3 regions of the Kitasatospora sp. NPDC004745 genome follow, and region 3 is predicted to be linked to each of the others. Evidence: riboswitches for the same ligand, from Rfam matches in the RefSeq annotation. Region 3 holds a riboswitch; each other region holds the start of a gene.
The links. Region 3 has a riboswitch for cobalamin ahead of ACFYUY_RS18605 (cobalamin biosynthesis protein). Riboswitches for the same ligand answer to the same signal wherever they lie in the genome.

Region 1: another riboswitch for cobalamin. It lies ahead of metE (5-methyltetrahydropteroyltriglutamate--homocysteine S-methyltransferase); the one in region 3 lies ahead of ACFYUY_RS18605 (cobalamin biosynthesis protein).
Region 2: another riboswitch for cobalamin. It lies ahead of ACFYUY_RS39280 (prenyltransferase/squalene oxidase repeat-containing protein); the one in region 3 lies ahead of ACFYUY_RS18605 (cobalamin biosynthesis protein).

What each region holds. Positions count from the first base shown of each region.
Region 1 covers NZ_JBIALK010000014.1:94,466-100,887, forward strand. The annotation lists gene ACFYUY_RS22735 (condensation domain-containing protein) at 1-989, opposite strand, end outside; cobalamin riboswitch at 1,413-1,616, shown strand; gene metE (5-methyltetrahydropteroyltriglutamate--homocysteine S-methyltransferase) at 1,795-4,110, shown strand; gene ACFYUY_RS22745 (hypothetical protein) at 4,385-5,293, shown strand; gene ACFYUY_RS22750 (L-threonylcarbamoyladenylate synthase) at 5,334-5,954, opposite strand; gene ACFYUY_RS22755 (SDR family NAD(P)-dependent oxidoreductase) at 6,027-6,422, opposite strand, start outside.
Region 2 covers NZ_JBIALK010000050.1:11,811-18,232, forward strand. The annotation lists gene ACFYUY_RS39270 (peptidase) at 97-1,182, shown strand; gene ACFYUY_RS39275 (flagellar hook-length control protein FliK) at 1,238-1,717, shown strand; cobalamin riboswitch at 1,876-2,005, shown strand; gene ACFYUY_RS39280 (prenyltransferase/squalene oxidase repeat-containing protein) at 2,113-3,696, shown strand; partial or broken gene ACFYUY_RS39285 (hypothetical protein) at 3,693-4,256, shown strand; gene ACFYUY_RS39290 (CbiQ family ECF transporter T component) at 4,897-6,117, shown strand; gene ACFYUY_RS39295 (ABC transporter ATP-binding protein) at 6,114-6,422, shown strand, end outside.
Region 3 covers NZ_JBIALK010000010.1:72,196-78,617, reverse strand. The annotation lists gene ACFYUY_RS18610 (cobyric acid synthase) at 1-616, opposite strand, end outside; gene ACFYUY_RS18605 (cobalamin biosynthesis protein) at 613-1,593, opposite strand; cobalamin riboswitch at 1,749-1,881, opposite strand; gene ACFYUY_RS18600 (transcriptional regulator) at 2,178-2,888, shown strand; gene ACFYUY_RS18595 (alpha/beta hydrolase family protein) at 3,098-4,210, shown strand; gene ACFYUY_RS18590 (hypothetical protein) at 4,984-6,306, shown strand; gene ACFYUY_RS18585 (CDP-alcohol phosphatidyltransferase family protein) at 6,416-6,422, opposite strand, start outside.

The DNA of each region.
Region 1 (6,422 bases), on a different contig from region 3:
ACCAGGCCGCGGTAGACCTCGGGCCCGCCCTCCTGCCGCAGGGCGATCGCCAGCCCGGCGAGCAGCCCCATCGACAGCCGCCCGCCGCGGGCCCGGCAGGCGGTGCCGAAGGCCTCGGCCTGGCGGGCGCTGAGCAGGCGCTCGGTGCCGGCGGTCGGCGCGTACAGCCGGCCGGGCCGGACGCCGAGGTCGAGCGGGAAGCGGGGGAAGAGGCCGCCGTTGCGGTCGCGGAACGCCCGCCAGTAGTCCAGCCGCGCGTCGTCGGCGCGCATGGCGCGGTTGGCCCGGCGCTGGCCGCGGCTGAACTCCAGGTAGCTGCCCGGCTGTTGGGCCGCATCCTCGGTGCGGGCCGGGCGTGCCGGGCGGACCCGGTCGGCCTCGGGTCCGTCAGCGGCTTCGGTGGCGGCTTCGGTGGCGGTTCCGGCCGCGGTGAGGCTCCGGTAGGCCGTGGTGATGTCGTTGACGGCGATCGCGCTGGAGAGGCCGTCGGTGACCAGGTGGTCGCAGGAGAACCAGACGGTGGTCGACTCCGGCCGCACCACCGCGCCCATGGTGATCAGCGGCCAGGAGAGGGTGTCCACCTCCTTGAACGCGTCGTGGAGGTGGCGCTCGACCTCCGCGGGCGTCTCCAACGGGCCGGCGTAGACGTGCTTGAGGGCCACCTCCCCGGGCGACAGGACCTCGCAGCCGAGGTCCCCGCCCAGCGGCTGGTAGACCGCCCGGAGCACCTCGTGACGTCGCACCAGGTGGAGCAGCGCGACCGCCAGCGCGTCCAGGTCGACCGGACCGGCCAGTTCGAAGCTGGCCGCGACGTAGGAGCGGATCGGCTCGTCGACGCTCTGGGCGTGCTGGGCCACGGTGAAATGTTTCGCCTGGTTGTAACCGGTCATCCGGCGCGGGGCGGGGTCGCCGCCGGTCAACGGGACCAGGTGCCACCGGTGGGCCTCGCCCGGGCCGATCTCGGAGTCCTCGACTGAGATCTGGAGCATGTCGCCCTCTTCTGCCGCTGTCGTCGTCGGGTGGTACCAGAGCGGTCGGATGTCGGCCCACCAGCTGGTGCCGTACCAACGCGACGGCCCGGCGCTCGGATACGGGCAGCCGCCGTTCGGGTGACGGTGACCGGACGCCGGGGCCGTGCCCTCCGGCGCGTCCGCGGACCGGGCTCGGCCCGCCGGGATCCCCTCACGGCTGGGCCGTCGGCGTACGAGCGCACGCCGGAGCTGCGGGGACCCGCGGTCGAACGGCGGGTCGAGCGCCGCGTCGGAGTGCGGTCGGGCCCGTCGCGGTGGGCGGATTCCACGGCCGCCGCGACGGCCGGTGCCGCCGGGGGACCGGCCACGTCTCACCCCGTGGACACGTGGTGGGATTTCCGCGCCCCCGGCCGCGGGTTCGCACTAGGCTGGCCGGGCAGCTGGTTCGCCCTGTCCGCCAGGCAGGCGCGTCGCAAGAGGGAACCCGGTGACGCCATTCACGTGGCCATTCCGGGACTGCCCCGCAGCGGTGAGTGGGAACGACCGCCGTCATACGCACTGGGCCCGGACGGGCCTGGGAAGCGACGGCCAGTAGGTGACCGCCCTGACCAGGGCGGCCGCGCCCGCGAGTCCGAAGACCTGCCACTGCCCGCACGCGACCGATCGCGCGCGGACATCCCGGTGACCTCGTGGGCGGGTCGGCGTGCACACCAGGCGGGTCCGGCGCATCCCTGCGCCCGCGGCCGCGCCCGGTCGGGCACCCCTTCGCACCCTCGTCCCGTCCCCGGGGACCAGAGGAAGCAGACTCGCGAAGGAGAGTCCCTTGACGACGAAGTCCGCAGCCGCGGCAACCCGCGCCACCACCCACGGCTACCCCCGCCAGGGCCGCGACCGGGAGCTCAAGAAGGCGGTCGAGGGGTACTGGAAGGGCGCCGTCACCGCCGACGCCCTGCTCGCCACCGCCGCCGACCTGCGCCGGGAGAACTGGCGGCAGCTCGCCGAGGCCGGCGTCCACGAAGTCCCCACGGGCGACTTCTCGCTCTACGACCACGTGCTGGACACCACCGTCGCCGTCGGCGCCGTCCCCGCCCGCCACCGCGCCGCGGTCGACGCCGACCCGCTCGACGGGTACTTCGCCATGGCGCGCGGCACCCAGGAGGTCGCTCCGCTGGAGATGACCAAGTGGTTCGACACCAACTACCACTACCTGGTGCCCGAACTCGGCCCCGACACCGTCTTCACCGCCGACCCGGACCACCAGGTCGCGCAGCTGCGCGAGGCCCTCGGCCTCGGTCACGACGCCCGCCCGGTGCTGGTCGGCCCCGTCACCTACCTGCTGCTCGCCAAGCCCGCCCCCGGCGTCGCCGAGGACTTCCAGCCGATCACCCTGCTCGACCGGCTGCTGCCCGTCTACGCGCGACTGCTCGCCGAACTGCAGGCGGCCGGTGCGCAGTGGGTGCAGCTGGACGAACCCGCGCTCGTCCAGGACCGCACCCCGGCCGAGCTGAACGCCGCCGCCCGCGCCTACCGCGAGCTGGGCGCCCTCACCAGCCGGCCCAGGCTGCTCGTCGCGAGCTACTTCGACCGCCTCGGCGCGGCCCTGCCGGTGCTCGCCGCAGCCCCGGTCGAAGGCCTCGCCCTGGACTTCACCGGCCCCGCCGCCGCCAACCTGGACGACCTCGCCGCCGTCGGCGGGCTGCCCGGCAAGCGGCTCGTCGCCGGCGTGGTCGACGGGCGCAACATCTGGATCAACGACCTGGAGAAGTCGCTCGCCACCCTGGCCACCCTGCTCGGCCTCGCCGGCAGCGTCGACGTCGCCACCTCCTGCTCGCTGCTGCACGTCCCCCTCGACGCCACCGCCGAACGGGACCTGGACCCGCAGATCGCCCGCTGGCTCGCCTTCGCCAGGCAGAAGACGGCCGAGACCGCCCTGCTCGCCCGCGGCCTGCGCGAGGGCACCGGCGCGATCGCCGCCGACCTCGCCGCCAACCGCGCCGACCTCGCCTCGCGCGCCGGCTCCCCGATCACCCGGGACCCGGCCGTCCGCGCCCGGGCCGCCGCCGTCAGCGCGGCCGACGCCCGCCGCCCGCAGGCCTACCCGCAGCGCGCCGAGGCCCAACGCGCCCGCCTCGGACTGCTGTTGCTGCCCACCACGACGATCGGCTCGTTCCCGCAGACCACCGAGCTGCGCACTGCCCGCGCGGACCTCGCCGCCGGGCGGATCGACGCCGACGGCTACCGCGGGCGCATCGAGGCCGAAGTCCGCGAGGTCATCGCCTTCCAGGAGAAGGCCGGCCTCGACGTCCTCGTCCACGGCGAGCCCGAACGCAACGACATGGTCCAGTACTTCGCCGAACAGCTCACCGGCTACCTCGCCACCCGGCACGGCTGGGTGCAGTCCTACGGCACCCGCTACGTGCGCCCGCCGGTGCTCGCCGGGGACATCTCCCGGCCGCACCCGATGACCGTCGACTGGTTCCGCTACGCCCAGGGCCTCACCGACCGCCCGGTCAAGGGCATGCTCACCGGGCCGGTCACCATGCTCGCCTGGTCCTTCGTCCGCGACGACCAGCCGCTCGCCGACACCGCCCGGCAGGTCGCCCTCGCCCTGCGCGACGAGGTCGTCGACCTGGAGGCCGCCGGCGCCGCCGTCGTCCAGGTCGACGAGCCCGCCCTGCGCGAGACCCTCCCGCTGCGGGCCGCCGACCGCCCGGCGTACCTGGCCTGGGCCACCGAGGCGTTCCGCCTCGCCACCTCCGGGGTGCGCGCCGACACCCAGGTCCACACCCACATGTGCTACGCCGAGTTCGGCGCCATCATGACGGCCATCGACGACCTCGACGCGGACGTCATCTCCCTGGAGGCCACCCGCTCCCACATGCAGGTCGCCGGTGAGCTCGCCGCCGCCGGCTACCCCCGCGAGGTCGGCCCGGGCGTCTGGGACATCCACTCCCCGCGGGTGCCCGGCACCGAGGAGGCCGTGGAACTGCTGCGCGCCGGGCTGGCGGCGATCCCGGCCGAGCGCCTCTGGGTCAACCCCGACTGCGGCCTGAAGACCCGGGGCTGGCCGGAGACCCGCGCCTCGCTGGACAGCCTGGTCGGCGCGGCCCGCCGCCTCCGGGCCGAACTCGCCGGCTGAGCCACGGCCCCGCACCGGGGCGGGCCCGTTGCCCGCCCCGGTGCGGGGCCTCCGGCGCGGTCGGGACGGACGGGTGACGGCGACCGAGGGCGGCGCCCGTGCGGCGGGTTGCCGGGGTCGATCGGGATCCGGGGCGGCAGGATGGCCCCGGCGGGGTGCCGCCGCGCGGACCGGAGGGCCCGCGGGAGCACCCGCCGACCACACCCGCTCCCCCCGACGACACCTCGTCGCCGCCACTCCGGAGGGTCACACGACACGGATCACCCGCGAGACCGTGCTGCGGACGGCGACCTTCTGGCTCCGCCCGGCGTTCGCGCTGCGCGTGTTCGGCCGGTTCCAGCGGCTCGTGGGCTTCGACCGCTCGATGGCCCTGGCCTCGGCCGCGCTGACCGCGCTGGTGCCGCTGGCCATCGTCTGCAGCTCCCTCGTGGTCCGGCTGGGTGGCAAGGACGTCGCCGAACGCGTCATCGACCGCTACGCCCTCACCCAGGACGGCGCCGAAGCCGTCCGCCACATCCTCTCCTCGTCGGGCGGCTGGAGCAGCGTGGGGCTCTTCGGCCTCGCCTTCCTGCTCGTCTCGGCGCTGAGCTTCGCGCGGGCCGCCCAGCGGCTCTTCGAGCAGGGCTGGGAGCTGCATCCCCTGAGCGTGCGCAACACGGTGAACGGTCTGAAGTGGATCGCCCTGCTGGCCGGGTACGCCGCGCTGAGCGGCTGGGTCCACGCCGTGCTCGGCCGCGGGACGCTGGAGCTGGGCGCGTCCCTCCTGGTGGCCCCGGTGACGGCGGTCTTCCTCGTCTGGAGCGGCCGGCTGCTGTCCGCCGCCCGGATCAGCAGGGGCGACCTGATGCCGTTCGGCTTCATCGGGGCGGCCCTGCTGGCCGGCTACTCGGTGGCCATGAGCGTCTACCTGCCGTACCTCTTCAACTCAACCACGAACCGTTACGGGGCGATCGGGGCGGTGTTCGCGATGCTCTCCGCCCTGTTCGGGGCGATGTTCGTGGCCGTGTCCTCGGCGGCGCTCGGACGGGAGGTGCAGGAGGAGCTCGACCGGATCGGCCGCGGCGAGCGCCCCCCGGACAACGAGGTCCGCCAGGAGTGGGACACGGTGATCCGCCAGGCGCGGTCGCGTTGGGAGACGACCCGCGGCCCGAGCGTCCTGGGCCGTCTGACGCGGAAGCACTGAACGGGCCGTCGGGTCCGCGCCCGGGGGCGTCGAGCGGGTGCTACTCGAACCGCGACGGGTCCCCGGCGCCCTGACGGACGATCTGCGGCGTCCCGTCCGAGAAGTCGACCACGGTGGTGGGCTCGGTGCCGCAGTCCCCGGAGTCGACGACGGCGTCGAGCACGTGGTCGAGGCGCTCCTTGATCTCCCAGCCCTGGGTCATGGGTTCGGCGTCGCCGGGCAGCAGGAGCGTGCTGGACAGGAGCGGTTCGCCGAGTTCGGCGAGCAGGGCGCGGGTGACGGCGTGGTCGGGGATCCTGACCCCGACGGTCTTCTTCTTGGGGTGCATCAGCCGGCGGGGCACCTCCCTGGTGGCCGGGAGGATGAAGGTGTAGCTGCCGGGCGTCGCCGCCTTGACGGCGCGGAAGACGGCGTTGTCGATGTGGACGAACTGCCCGAGCTGGGCGAAGTTCTCGCACATCAGGGTGAAGTGGTGGCGGTCGTCGAGCCGCCGGATGGAGCGGATCCGTTCCAGGCCCTCGTGGTTGCCCATGGCGCAGCCCAGGGCGAAACAGGAGTCCGTCGGGTACGCGATGAGGGCCCCCGCGCGGAGACTGTCGGCCACGGTGCCGATGGTGCGGGCCTGCGGGGTCTCTGGATGCACGTCGAAGTACTTCGCCATTCGCCCGACCCTACGGGATCCGCCCGCCCCGCCGCGCGCAGCCCCGCGGTGCGGACCGGCCGCGGCCCCGGGTCACCGTGGGTGCCGGAGCGGGCCGGTGCCGGGGTCGGCGCCGGTCAGGTCGCGGCTGAGGTCCCACAGGTGCGCCGCGACGGCGGTGTCCGTGAGGGTGCGCCAGCGAGGTTCCAGCCGGGGCCTGCCGCGCAGGCCGGCGACGCGCGGGCCCCACAGCTGGCCGCCGCGCACCGCCGGGTCGAGGACCGCCCGCACGGCGGGCCAGGCGCCGGCGTGCTTGCCCTGGAGGAGCACGGCGGCGGGCGCCCCGCGCAGCGCGGTGCCGGGCGTCCGGGCGTGCACGGGCGGGCGTGCCGGGGTGAGCGAGTCCAGGGCCCCGCCGGGGTGGGCCAGCACGCTCGCCACCGTGCTGCCGGCCGCGCGCAGACGGCGGTCGAGTTCGAGGCCGGCGTG
Region 2 (6,422 bases), on a different contig from region 3:
TCCTCCCGTCGTGGTCTGCGGGCCGGAGCTCCGAGGGCTGCCCGGCGTGCCGCCGGCGCCCTCCGGGCCCCTGCGTCCAGGCCCGGAAAGGCAGCCATGCCCGCCCTCCGCCGCACTCTCGGTCTGCTCGCGATACCCGCCCTCGCCCTCGCCACCGCGCTCCCGGCGGCCACCGCCGCCCAGGCCGCGCCCGCCGCCGCACCCGCCGCGACCGCGGCCCCGACGATCCGCCCCGACGCCGCCGCGGGCGGCTGGCTGGCCCGCCAGCTCGTCGACGGCGACCACTTCGAGTCCGTGTTCAACGGCACCGCCTACCCCGACCAGGGCCTGACCGTCGACGCCGTGCTGGCCTTCGCCGCCTCCCACGGCTCCGACGAGGCCGCCGCCCGGGCCACCGCCTGGCTGGCCAAGCCCGAGATCCTCGGCGGCTACCTCGGCGACGGCACCACCGAGGCCTACGCCGGTGCCACCGCCAAGCTGCTGCTCGCCGCCGAGGTCCGCGGCGCGAACCCGACCGCCTTCGGAGGCGTCGACCTGCCGGCCCGGCTGCGCTCCCTGCAGACCGCCGAGGGCCGCTTCTCCGACCGCTCCCAGTGGGGCGACTACAGCAACGCCTTCGGCCAGTCGCTCGCCCTGATCGCCCTGCACCGCACCCCCGGCGGCGCCCCCGCCGCGGCCGTCGACTTCCTGGCGAACAGCCAGTGTGCGGACGGCGGTTACCCGGTCTCCTTCGGCCAGACCACCTGCACCAGCGACCCGGACGCCACCGCGCTGGCCGCCCAGGCCCTCGCCGCCACCGGCCGCACTGCCAAGGCGAACGCCGGCCTCGGCTGGCTCACCGCCCACCAGAACGCCGACGGCGGCTTCGCGGCCGCCGGGGCGACCGCCTCCAACGCCAACACCACGGGCCTGGCCACCCAGGCGCTGCTGGCCGGCGGACGCATCGGCGCCGGCCTCAAGGGCTGGAGCCGGCTGGTGAAGTTCCAGCAGGGCTGCTCCGCCGACCCGGCGGTCCGCGGCGCCGTCGCCTACGACGCGACCGGATTCAACCCGGCCAACGGCGCCCGGGCCACCGCGCAGGCCGCGCTCGGCCTCGCCGGCACCCCGCTGGCCACCCTCTCCGCCGCCGGCGCGCGTCCGGCCGCCCCGACCCTGGCCTGCCCGGCGCCGGCCGCCCGCTGAGCCACCGAACTCCTGAGCCAGCCACCGAATCCCTGAGCCCACGAGGAGAGTTCCGATGACCGACACCCTCACCCCGGCCAGACCGGCCCGCCGCACGCTCGGCTCGATCGCCGCGGCCGCGGCCCTCACCGCCGGCCTGCTCGGCGCCTCCGCCGTCCAGGCCCCCGCGGCCCACGCGGCCGCCTGCAGCGGCACCACCGGCGTCACCGTCGTGGTCGACTTCACCGCCGTCGGCGGCGGCGTCGAGACCGGCTGCGCACCCGGCGATCCGGCCACCGGGCTCGCCGCGCTGACCGGCGCCGGATTCACGTACGCCTTCCACCCGCGGTTCCCCGGCTTCGTCTGCAAGATCAACGCGCTGCCGGCCACCTGCACCAACCCGACCGGCAGCGCCTACTGGTCCTACTGGCACGCCCAGCACGGCGGGCCCTGGTCGTACAGCAGCCTGGGCGCGGGCAGCTACAACCCGGCCCCCGGCGACGTCGAGGGCTGGTCCTTCGGCGCCGGCGCCCAGCCGGGCATCACGGCGCCCTGACGTCCGGAGGCACCTGCCGGCACCCCGCGGGGAGGGGTGCCGGCAGCTCCGGCACGCCCTGCGGTGCGGCAGGAGGCGCCCGGCCGTCCTGATCCGCGCGGCCCGTCCCGTCAGGGTGAGCGGACCATCTGACAGGCCGTTGACTCCCACTCCGCTGACGTGGTCTGATGAACCGGTTTTTCACCTCGGTCCTCAGGGGAAGCCGGTCCAACTCCGGCGCTGACCCGCAACCGTAGATCCGCCCAGGGCGGATGAGCCGGAATGCCTGAACCGGGGTCTGTTCAGAGAGCACTCGCGTCGTCGCGGACTACGACGCAGTTCCGACGGCCACGCGCTCCACCGGCAGCCGTCGGCTGCGCCGTTGCGCCCCGCGTCGACCGACCAGGGAGACGCCGGTGAGGGTCAGCAGCAGTCGTACGCGCCACAGGAGCCGGGGCACCACGTCCCTGCTGGCCGCCGCAGCACTCGCGGTCACCGCCTGCGGCACGGCGCTTGTCGGCCGGCCCGCCGTCTCGCTCGCCGGGGCGGCCGTCCCCGCCGCGGGCCGGACGCCGGACGTCGCCAGGGGCGCCGCCTACCTCGCCGACCCGTCCCGCCTGATCGACGGTCACTACTACGAGGGCTTCCCGGCCTTCGCCGACTTCGGACTCACCATCGACGGCGCCTACGCGCTCGCCGCCACCGGCACCGACGACGCCGCGCTGCGCCGGATCGTCGACTTCCTGGACCAGCGGGGCAAGGACGCCAGCGAGCGCACCGTCGACGACTGGACCGCGATCGGCACCGAGTACGCCGGCGGCGGGTCGATCGGCAAGGAGGCGCTGCTCGCCGAGGTGGTCGGCCGTGACCCGCGGAACTTCGGCGGCCACGACCTGATCGCCGCCCTCGCCGCGATGGTGTGCACCAAGGCCGACGCCAACACGGGCTGCGACGCCGCCGGGAACTACGTCTACGCCACCTCCGTCTTCTCCCAGGCGCTCGCCGTCATGGCCCAGCTCCGCGCCGGGGACGCCGCCAACGCCGCCCCCGCGGTCGCCTACCTGAAGGGCCTCCAGCACCCGGACGGCTCCTGGCCGAGCCTGATCCCCGCCACCGGCGACTCCGACGTCGACAGCACGGCGATCGCCGCCATGGCCCTCGCGCTCGTCCCCGGCGACGACGCCGCAGCGCAGGCGGTCGACAAGGGCCTCGGGTGGCTCGCCGCGCGGCAGTTGCCCGACGGCGGCTTCCCCGGCGCGGCCGGCGACTCGACCAACTCGGCCGCGCTGGCCGTCCAGGGCATGACGCTGCGCAAGGCCGACTACGGTGCGCAGATCGCCAAGGCGCTCGACTTCCTCGCCGGTCAGCAGAACGGCGACGGTGGGTTCAACGTCGCCTCCGCCGGGCAGCAGGGTTCGGACGTCCGTGCCTCGACCCAGGTGGTCGGCGGCGCCACCGGGATCTCCTTCGGCACGCTGAGCCGCCCCCTCGGGGGCACACCGACGCCGACGCCGACGGGGACGCCGACCGGAACTCCCACGGGGACGCCGACGGGCACGCCGACGGGCACGCCGACGGGTACGCCCACGGGGACGCCCACCGGAACCCCGACGGGCACGCCCACCGGAACCCCGACGGGCACGCCCACGGGTACGCCCACCGGAACCCCGACGGGAACGCCCACGGGCACGCCGACCGGCACCCCGGCCGGAACCCCGACAGGCTCGCCGACCACGACCGCACCGGCCCCGGTCACCGACACCCCCGCGGCCGGCGGCGGCCCGACCGTCCGTCCGGCCGGAGGCGTCGACGCCCCGGCGGGTGACGGTGTCGCCCCGGCCGGGGGCGTGCCGGTGTCGACCGGCTCCGGCAGCCTGGCCGGCACCGGTAGCCAGGCGCTGACGCTGACGGCAGGGGCCGGTGCGCTGACCGCGCTCGGCGCCGCCGCCGTCCTCGTCGCCCGCCGGCGCCGGACCGCGGCCCCTGGACGTCACCGATGACCGGGGGACCGGGCGCCCGCCTCGGCCGGCTGTTCGCGGCGACGGCGCTGACCGCCGCCCTCGCCCTCGGCGGCGTCGCCGTGGACACCGCCCCGGCCGCCGCGGCGCCGTTGCCGATGGACCAGTGCACCACCACCTCCGGCGTCGTGCTCGCCGTGGACTTCAGCAGGTGGGGCGGCCCGCTGCTGCGCTCCTGCGGGAGCACCCCCACCACCGGGTACGCCCTGCTCAACCAGGGCGGCTGGAAGACCGCCGGCACCGGGCACGACGGCCCGGCGTTCATCTGCCGGATCGGCTACAGCGGCTACCAGGACGGCAAGCAGTTCCCGACCCCGGACCAGGAGAAGTGCGTCCTCACGCCGCCGGCCACGGCCTACTGGTCGTACTGGCACGCCGATCCGGGCCAGAACGAGTGGTCCTACAGCCAGCTCGGCGCGATGAGCCACCACCCGAAGCCGGGCAGCGTCGACCTGTGGATCTTCGGTGGCACCGACATCGAGGGCACCGAGGGGCGTCCGAGCTTCTCGCCGGACACCGTCCGGGCGCACAGCGCCGACCCGGGTGGGCAGCCGGCCGACCCGGGCCAGGGCTCCGCGGGTGCTTCCGGCGGCGCCGCGGGCGGGTCGAGCGGTGGTTCCGGTGCCGCGGGCGGCTCGGGCGGCTCGGGCGGCTCGGGCGGCTCCGGCGGCGGGTCGACGGGTGCCGGCGGTGCGACCGGCGGTGGCGGCGCCGCTGCGGCTTCGGGCAGCACCGGGGCCACCGGCGGTACCGGCGGGACCGGCGGCACCGGCCGTGCCCCGGCCCCCGCCCGGCCCCCGGCGGGCGGGGGCCGCCCGCCCGCGCCCGCCGCACCCCCGACGGGTGGCACGGCCGGTACCCCGCAGGACGGCATCACCCCACCGGGAGCGCCCGAGCCGGTGCCGGTGCCCGCCACGCCGGTGCCGGTCGAGCCGTCCACCCCGGCACCGACGGACACCCCGACCGACCGGTCGGCCCCGCCGGCCGTGGAGCCCGCGGTGGCCGCACCGACGGCCACCCCCGCCGTGCCCGGCGGCGTGGTGAACGCCGACCCGGTGGCCGACACCCCGCACGACTCCGGCTCGATGCTCCCCGCCGTGGTCGGATCCGTCCTCGTCGTGGCCCTGGGCGTGGCGACGGTGGTCACCGCACGGCGCCGCCGCCGACGGGCCGAGTGATCGCGTGGCCGTGCTCGACGAACGCGTCGCGGCCCCGCCCGCCGTCCGCGGGCCGGGCCCGGGCGGCCGGCGCGCCCCGCGGAACCTGCACCCGCTGGCGTGGTGGGCGTGGGCGCTGGCCCTGGCGACGGCGGCCAGCCGCACCACCAACCCGCTGCTGCTCCTGCTCGTCCTCGCCGTGCTCGGCCACGTGGTGACCGCCCGCCGCACCGAGGCCCCGTGGGCCCGCGGGTTCACCTACTACCTGTGGGTGGCCCTGACGGTGGTGGCGATCCGGGTGGTCTTCCGGTGCGTCTTCGCCACCGGCATCACCCCGCACGACCACCTGCTCTTCTCGCTGCCGCACATCCCCACGCCCGCCTGGTACGCGGGCATCGAGATCGGCGGCCCGGTCTCGCTGGAGGCGACGCTCTCGGCGGCCTTCGACGGGCTGCGGCTGGCCTGCCTGATCTGCTGCATCGGCGCGGCGAACACCCTCGCCAACCCCAAGCGGGCCCTGCGGGTGCTGCCGGGCGCCCTCTACGAGCTGGGCGTCGCCGTGACGGTCTCGCTGAGCGTCGCGCCGCAGCTGGTGCAGAGCGTCCAACGCGTCGCCCGGGCGCGGCGCCTGCGCGCCGGACGGACCAAGGGCGTCCGCGCGTTGCGCAGCATCGTCGTGCCCGTCCTGGAGGACGCGCTGGAACGCTCGCTCAGTCTGGCCGCGGCGATGGACTCGCGCGGCTACGGCCGCTCCGGCACGGCCTCGCGCCGCTCCCGCCGGCTCACCGGCGCCCTGATGCTGCTCGGCATGTGCGGCCTGTGCGCCGGGGTGTACGGGCTCCTGGACGGCACGGCTCCCGCCGCGCTCGGGCTGCCGGCCTTCCTCGCGGGTGCCGTTCTCTGTGTGGCCGGCCTGCTGCTCGGCGGCCGGCGGGTGCGGCGCACCACGTACCGGCCGGATCGGTGGCGGGCCGCCGAATGGGGCGTCGCCGGCTGCGGGGTGACGGCCGCCGTCCTGCTGTTCGCCACGGTGGGCTACGACGCCACCGACCTCAACCCCTCCCTCTACCCGCTGACCTGGCCGACGCTGCCGCTCGTCCCGGTGCTCGCCCTGCTGCTGGCGGGCGCCGCCGGGATCGTCTCGCCGCCGCCCGGCCGGACGCCCGAGCCGGCCGGCGACCGGCGCGGGGCCGGTACCACCCGCGGCACCGGTACCGACCGCACGACCCCCGAGGTGAGCACGTGATCCGATTCGACCAGGTCGGCGTGGTGTACGACGGCGGGAGCGAGCCCGTCCTGCGCGACGTCGACCTGCACGTCCCGGAGGGCGAGCTCTGCCTGGTGGTCGGGCGCACCGGCGCCGGCAAGTCCACCCTGCTCGGCGCCGTCAACGGTCTCGTGCCGCACTTCACCGGCGGCACCCTGCGCGGCCGGGTCACGGTGGACGGCCGGGACACCGCGCACCACCCGCCGCGCGAACTCGCCGACGTGGTCGGTGTGGTCGGGCAGGATCCGCTGGCCGGCTTCACCACCGACACGGTGGAGGAGGAA
Region 3 (6,422 bases):
CGAGCAGCCGGGCGTCGCCGCGGAACTTGTTGACGAACCAGCCGGCCACGTGCCGCTGGTCCTCCGCGGACAGCAACGCCAGCGTCCCGTACATGGCCGCGAAGACGCCGCCGCGGTCGATGTCGCCGACCACCACCACGGGCAGTCCGGCCGCGGTGGCCAGGCCCATGTTGGCGATGTCCCGGTCGCGCAGGTTGATCTCGGCGGGCGAGCCGGCGCCCTCGCAGACCACCACGTCGTAGCGGCGGCGCAGGTCCGCCAGGCACTCCAGGGCCCGCTCCAGCAGGACGGGCTTGCGCTCGCGGTAGTCCAGCGCGCCGACCTCGGCGACCGGCCGGCCGAGCAGCACGACCTGGCTGCGGCCGTCGGCGCCGGGCTTGAGCAGCACCGGGTTCATGGCCGCCTCCGGCTCCACCCGGGCGGCCTGCGCCTGCATCGCCTGGGCCCGGCCGATCTCGGCGCCGTCGGCGGTGACGAAGGAGTTCAGCGACATGTTCTGCGCCTTGAACGGCGCCACCGCGACCCCGCGGCGGGCCAGCCAGCGGCAGATGCCCGCCGTCACCACGCTCTTGCCCGCGTCCGAGGTCGTCCCTGCGACCAGCAGCGCGTTGCTCATGCCCGTCCCTTTCCGCTTCTGCTTCCGCGGCCGGCCAGCAGTCGCAGTGCGACGTGCCCCGCCACGGTCGTACCCAGGGCCAGCGCGCCCACCCTCCGGGAGAGCACGCAGGCCCGCTCGATGTCGTCCACCGTGACCGGCCGCAGTTCGGCGCCCAGGACGGGTCGGTGCTCGACCCGCTCGCCGTACTGCAGGGTGCCGCCCAGCCGGACGCCGACCGCGCCCGCGAAGGCGGACTCGGCCTGGCCGGCGTTCGGGCTCGGGTGCGCCGAGCCGTCCCGGCGCCAGACCCGCCAGGCGGTGCGCGGCTGCGGCGCGGCGGCGACGGTCAGCAGGGCGGTCAGCCGGGCACCCGGCCAGCCCGCCACGTCGTCCAGCCGGGCCGAGGCCCAGCCGAACCGGGCGTGGCGCGGCGAGCGGTGGCCGACCATGGCGTCCAGGGTGTTCACCGCGCGGAACGCCAGCAGCCCCGGCGTGCCCGCCAGCGCGCCCCAGACGAGCGCGTTGACGACGGCGTCGGCGGTGTTCTCGGCCACCGACTCGACCACCGCGCGGGCGATCTGCTGCTCGTCCAGCGCGCTCGGGTCGCGGCCGCACAGGTGCGGCAGCCGGGCCCGGGCCGCCGTCAGGTCGCCCGCGGCCAGCGAGCGGCCGATGGTGCGGGCCTCCCGGGTCAGCGAGGTGCCGCCGAGCACCGTCCAGGTCGCGGCGGCGGCCAGGGCCGCGCGGCCGAGCGGGCGCCGGCCCGCGGTGCGGTCCAGGGCCACCGCGGCGGCGGCCACGGTGCCCGCGCACAGGGCCGTGTAGCCGGCGCCGGTCGCCCGGTCGTCCCGCCAGAGCCGGCGCTCGAGCCTGGCCGCGGCGGAGCCGAAGACGGCCACCGGGTGGCCGCGGCGGGGGTCGGCGTAGCGGGCGTCGGCGGCGTAGCCCGCGAGGGCGCCCAGCGCGAACGCCGCCGCGCGGGTCAGCGGGCGCACGTCGGGTGCGGCGGGTTCGCGGGGGCGGCGGCCGGGTGCGGCGGGACCGGGGGGTGCGGCGGAAGGCAGCGTCGGGTCCGGCGGGGCGGGGCAGCCTGCATCGCGTGCGTGTCCTCACTCAGGGTCCGCGCCCTGGCTCGACGTAGCGGGGGCGAGAGTCTCCTGGCTTCCGGGTCGGACGCACCCCCGGGCCTTCCAGCGGCTTCTGACGGCGCGCCGTGGCAACCTGCCGAGCGTGCTCCCCGGTGACAGTGGCGGGACCGCGCCGGACTCGCACCGGCTTCCTCTGCATGCCTCCGTTTGGCCCCCGGATCCCATCACGCGGCCGAACCGGGAGTCAACCGAGGTCACGGAGGGGTTGGTCACACGGGACCGGGGGCCGCGGGGCGGCCGCGGGCTCCCGGCCGGGCGGCGGCGACGGGCGGCGGGGCCCGCGCCGGCACCTCCGTCGGTACCTCCGATCCGCCCGCCCGCAGGGGCATGACACCCTGTGCGATCGTCCAGCGGTCCGTAGGGACCTCCAGGACCGCTTCGTGTGTTCGGCGGCTGGGGCCGGCCGCCACCCGCACCTACCGTTCGTTCCCATGCGACGCAGACAGCCCCCCGCCCTGCCCCCGGTGCCGTTCTCGCCGGGCGCCGCCCGAGCCCACCGGGCCGGCCTCGGCCTGACCCCCGACCAGGTCGTCGGCGGGATGGCCGCGCACGGCGTCCGCCTGCTGCCCACCCACGTCCTCGCCTGGGAGAGCGGCGAGCTGCGGCCGACCGAGGAGGAGTTCATCGCGCTGGCCCGCGCGCTCTGGTGCCCCGCCGTCCAGTTGATGGGCACCCGCCCCACCCGGCTGCGGGACTTCCGGGTCGCCCGCGAACTCCACCAGGACGCCGCCGCCCGCCGGATCGGGGTCGCCCTGCGCCGCTACCAGGACGCCGAGCTGACCGGCCGGTGGGACGGCGACGAGGCCCAGACCCACGCGCTCGCCCAGGTGCTCGGCCTGCGGCTGCGCGAGCTCGTCGACGTCACCGGCCGCCGCGAGGAGCTCGACCGGTGCCTGCGCCAGTGCGTGGACGGCCGCTGGCAGGCCCACGTCCGGGCCGTCGCCCGGATCGTGCCGGTCCACGAGGACGACCTGGCGGCCGTGCTGACGGCCCTCCAGCAGGAGAACCAGGTCTCCTCCCACTGGGGCAGCGGCAGCTGGGGCTCCCCGGCCGCCGCGGTGCCGGACCCGGTCCGCGAGCAGCCGTTGGCGGAGCGCTTCTGGGAGCTGCTCGGGCGGCGCCGGACCGACATCCCTGTCTGACGCCGCGGCCCGCCCCCGCCTGCCCGCGCCGAACCGCCGCCCGTACCCCTCCGGCCCGCCCGCCGCCCGCCCGCCGCCCGCACCCCCGCCGGCCGCCCCGTCGTGCCCCGGACGGCCCAGCCCGGTGGCCGCCCGCCCGCCCTCCCGGTGAACTGGTGCTCGAACACCGTCCGGTCCAAGACCGTCCGACCGTCAGAGCGGGGAGCGATATGCGTTGGGGAACCGCGGCCGTCGTGGCCGCCGCCGCCGTCGGTGCCGGGGCCGCCGTCCTGGTCATCGGCCGCCGGGCCTCCGAACGGACGGTCCGCCCGGCCGCCGCCGTCGAGGGCTCCGGCCCCGTCCTGGTGCAGAGCCTGGCGGCCGGCCGGATCACCTTCACCCGGCGCCCCGCGAGCCTGCGCCCGGGCCGCTGGGCGGTCGAGTGGGACGACCACGGCCACGCCGTCGTCGAGGACGTCCTGCACAGCGACGAGCAGGGCGTGACCCGCAAGCTCCTGCGCGCCGACCGCGGCACCCTCACACCCGGCACCGAGGTCCGCTTCACCCCGCGCGTCCACCTCGGCGACCCGACCGCGGCGCTCGGCCTCCCGTACCGCGAGACCGCCGCGGACGGCGAGCTCGGCGCGCTGCCGGTCTGGTTCCTCGACGGCAAGCGCGGCACCTGGGTGATCCTGGTGCACGGCCCCGGCGGCGACCGGCAGCAGACCCTCCCGGTGCTCCCCGTCCTGGACCGGCTCTCGCTGCCCGCCCTGGCGGTCACCTACCGGGGTGACGAGGGCGCCCCGGCCTCGCCGGACGGGCTCAGCCACTTCGGCGAGACGGAGTGGCGCGACGTCGAGTCGGCGATGCGCCTGGCGCTGGACAACGGGGCCGGCCGGGTCATCCTGTACGGCTGGTCGGTGGGCGCCACCATGGTCCTGCAGGCGGCGGCCCGCTCCTCCTGGGCGCACGCGATCAGCGGGATCGTGCTCGACTCGCCCGTCCTGGACCTGCCCGCCACCGCCCGCCGCCGCGCCGCGCGGGCCGGGTACACCGGCCCCGCCGCCGAGCTGGGCGCGCTGGCCGCGGAGGGCCGCACGGGGGTCGACCTCGCCGACTTCACCCGGATCGCCGAGGGTGCCGACCTGCGGGTGCCCACCCTCCTGATGCACAGCCCGGACGACCAGCTCGCCCCCTTCCGCAGCGCGGAGCGCCTCGCCGGGCTCCGCCAGGACGTGGTCAGCCTGCAAACCTTCCCGGGGGCCGACCACGCCGCGCTCTGGAACTCGGCCCCCACCCACTACACCGAACTGCTGCGCCGCTGGCTCACCCCCCTGCTCTGATCCGTCCGGGCGGCGACCGCCCCCCGCGGCCGCCCGCGGGAGGCGCGGCCGGTGCGGAAACGCCGGCGCGCAGAGGCGGCTGCGGAAAGGCGGGGTGGACGCGGCCGGCGGCACCCCGGGGCCGGTGTCGTTCGAACGGCCGACTTCCGACGGCACCCGCTCCCCGCCGGCCCTCGTCGGCCGTGTGCGGAAAGTCGGCCGGGCCGACATTCCACGCCATTCCCGGTGGTCGCGCCGGGCCGTTCCGGCGGCTCCGGAATTCCTCGCGGCGGCCGGTTCCGGACGGGTGCGGAATGCCGTTTCAGCCGGATTTCCGCACCGTCACCCGCATGATCGGCAAACGCCGTCAATCGTCCCCGAAGATCCTCGCCGCGGCCGGTGCCGGGGTGGCCGACGGGCACGGAAAGTGACCGGACGGACGGGGAGCGCGACCGGCGCCGAGGCCCTCCCACCGGGCTGGCATGGCCCCGCCACACGTTTCCGGCCAGGCGGTTTGCCTCTGTTGCCCGATCTTGTGGAGGTGCTGTGGACGACAGCCCGTCCGTACGGCCAACCGGATGTGACAGAAGGCCGGTACAAGGGGAAGACTGCTCGACGTGACGTCTCGGAATCCGCGCGACCGTGATGCCCCGCTCCCGCCGACGATCGGTACCGGTGCGACGGTGACCCGTCTCCCCGGTACGGCCCACCGGCCCGCCGGTGGCAGGCCGGGCGGGGCCGGGGTACCCCGCCGACGAGGTCCGGCTCCTGCGCCCGGTCGCGGCCGGGTCCCGGTGCCCGAGGGCTTCCCGGCGCCGGCCGAGCTGGCGCCGCTGGCCCGCCGGATGCTGGTGGACGCCGTCCGGATCGCCCGCTGGGCGGGCGAGCTGGAGGAGGTCGACAAGCGCGGCGAGCTGCTGCCGGACGACGCCCGCGCGGCCGGCCGGGCGCTGGCCATGACGGTCGGCGCCGCCACCAAGGCGTGGGGCCAGGCCCTGCTGGTCGGCCTGGTCGAGGCCCGCGACGGCGGTGCCGGGCCGGGCTGGCGCCTGCACGCCTGGGAGCACGACGACGAGGCGGTGGTGCGCGGCTGGTCCGCGCTGTTCGACGCCTGGACGCTGCTCGCCCCGGTGCCGCCGGCCGCCCTGCGCGGCGTGTTCGCGGTGCTGGCCGGCCAGGCCGTGGACCAGGCCCCGCAACTGCTCTCCTTCCTGCACCTGGTGGCCGCCCCGGTGGCGGACAGCGAGCTGCTGGAGCTGCTGCGCCGCGGTCTGGACGAGCGCCGGGTGGGCGGGACGGACGGTTCCGGCCTGTCGCCGGTGCCGCACGCGGCCTCCGCCGTGTCGGCCGTCCGCGGCACCTGCCGGGAGCCGCAGATCGACACCCCGCCGTCGCCCGCCGACGTCGCCGCCGTCCTGGACTGGATGCTGGACGGCCTGACGGCCGTCGGCGCGGTGGAGCGCCGGGACGACGCGGCCGAGCTGTCGCCGCTGGGCCACTGGGCGGTGCGGGCGAAGCTGGAGGAGATCTGCACCGTCGCGCAGACCGCGGCCGGGCACATCGAGCAGAGCGCGTTCGAGCTGCTGAACGCCTGCGCGGACTACTCGCCGGGCCCGGCCCGGGCGGAGTTCCGCGCCTGGGTGGCGGCCCGTCCGGCGGACCGCGCGGTGGCGGAGCTGCTGGACGCCGCGCAGGGGGACGACGCGCTGGTGCGCGGGCTGGCCTTCGAGGCGCTGCGGGTGGCCGGCGGCCCGGCCGAGCAGGCGGTGCGGGCGGCGGTCGACGAGCCGGTGCTGCGCCCCTACGCGCTGCTGTGGCTGGCCGAGCGGGCCGACGAGGGGGTGTCCCCGGCGGACGTGCTGGGGGCCGAGGACGCGGCCTGGCTGTGGGTGGACACCGCGGCGGCGGTGCTGGACCACGGCGAGACGGAGCTGCTGGTGGGCCACGTCGAGGGCGCCTCGGCGGGTGATCCGGTGCGGCTGTTCGCCCGGGCCCGGCAGTCGGGGCACCCGCGGGCGGCCTCGGTGCTGACGGCGGTCTCGGGCGTGCACCCGGATCCGGGCGTGGCGCGGGCGGCCCGTCGTTCGGCCTTCAGCGTCCACACCGGCGGCGCGTAGCCCGGCGTCCGCACCGGGCCACGCGTGGCGCGGCGCCCGGACGGAGCACAACGGGAAGGGCCCCGGATCCTGGTGGATCCGGGGCCCTTCCGTCGTTCTCGGGGCGGGCTCAGCCG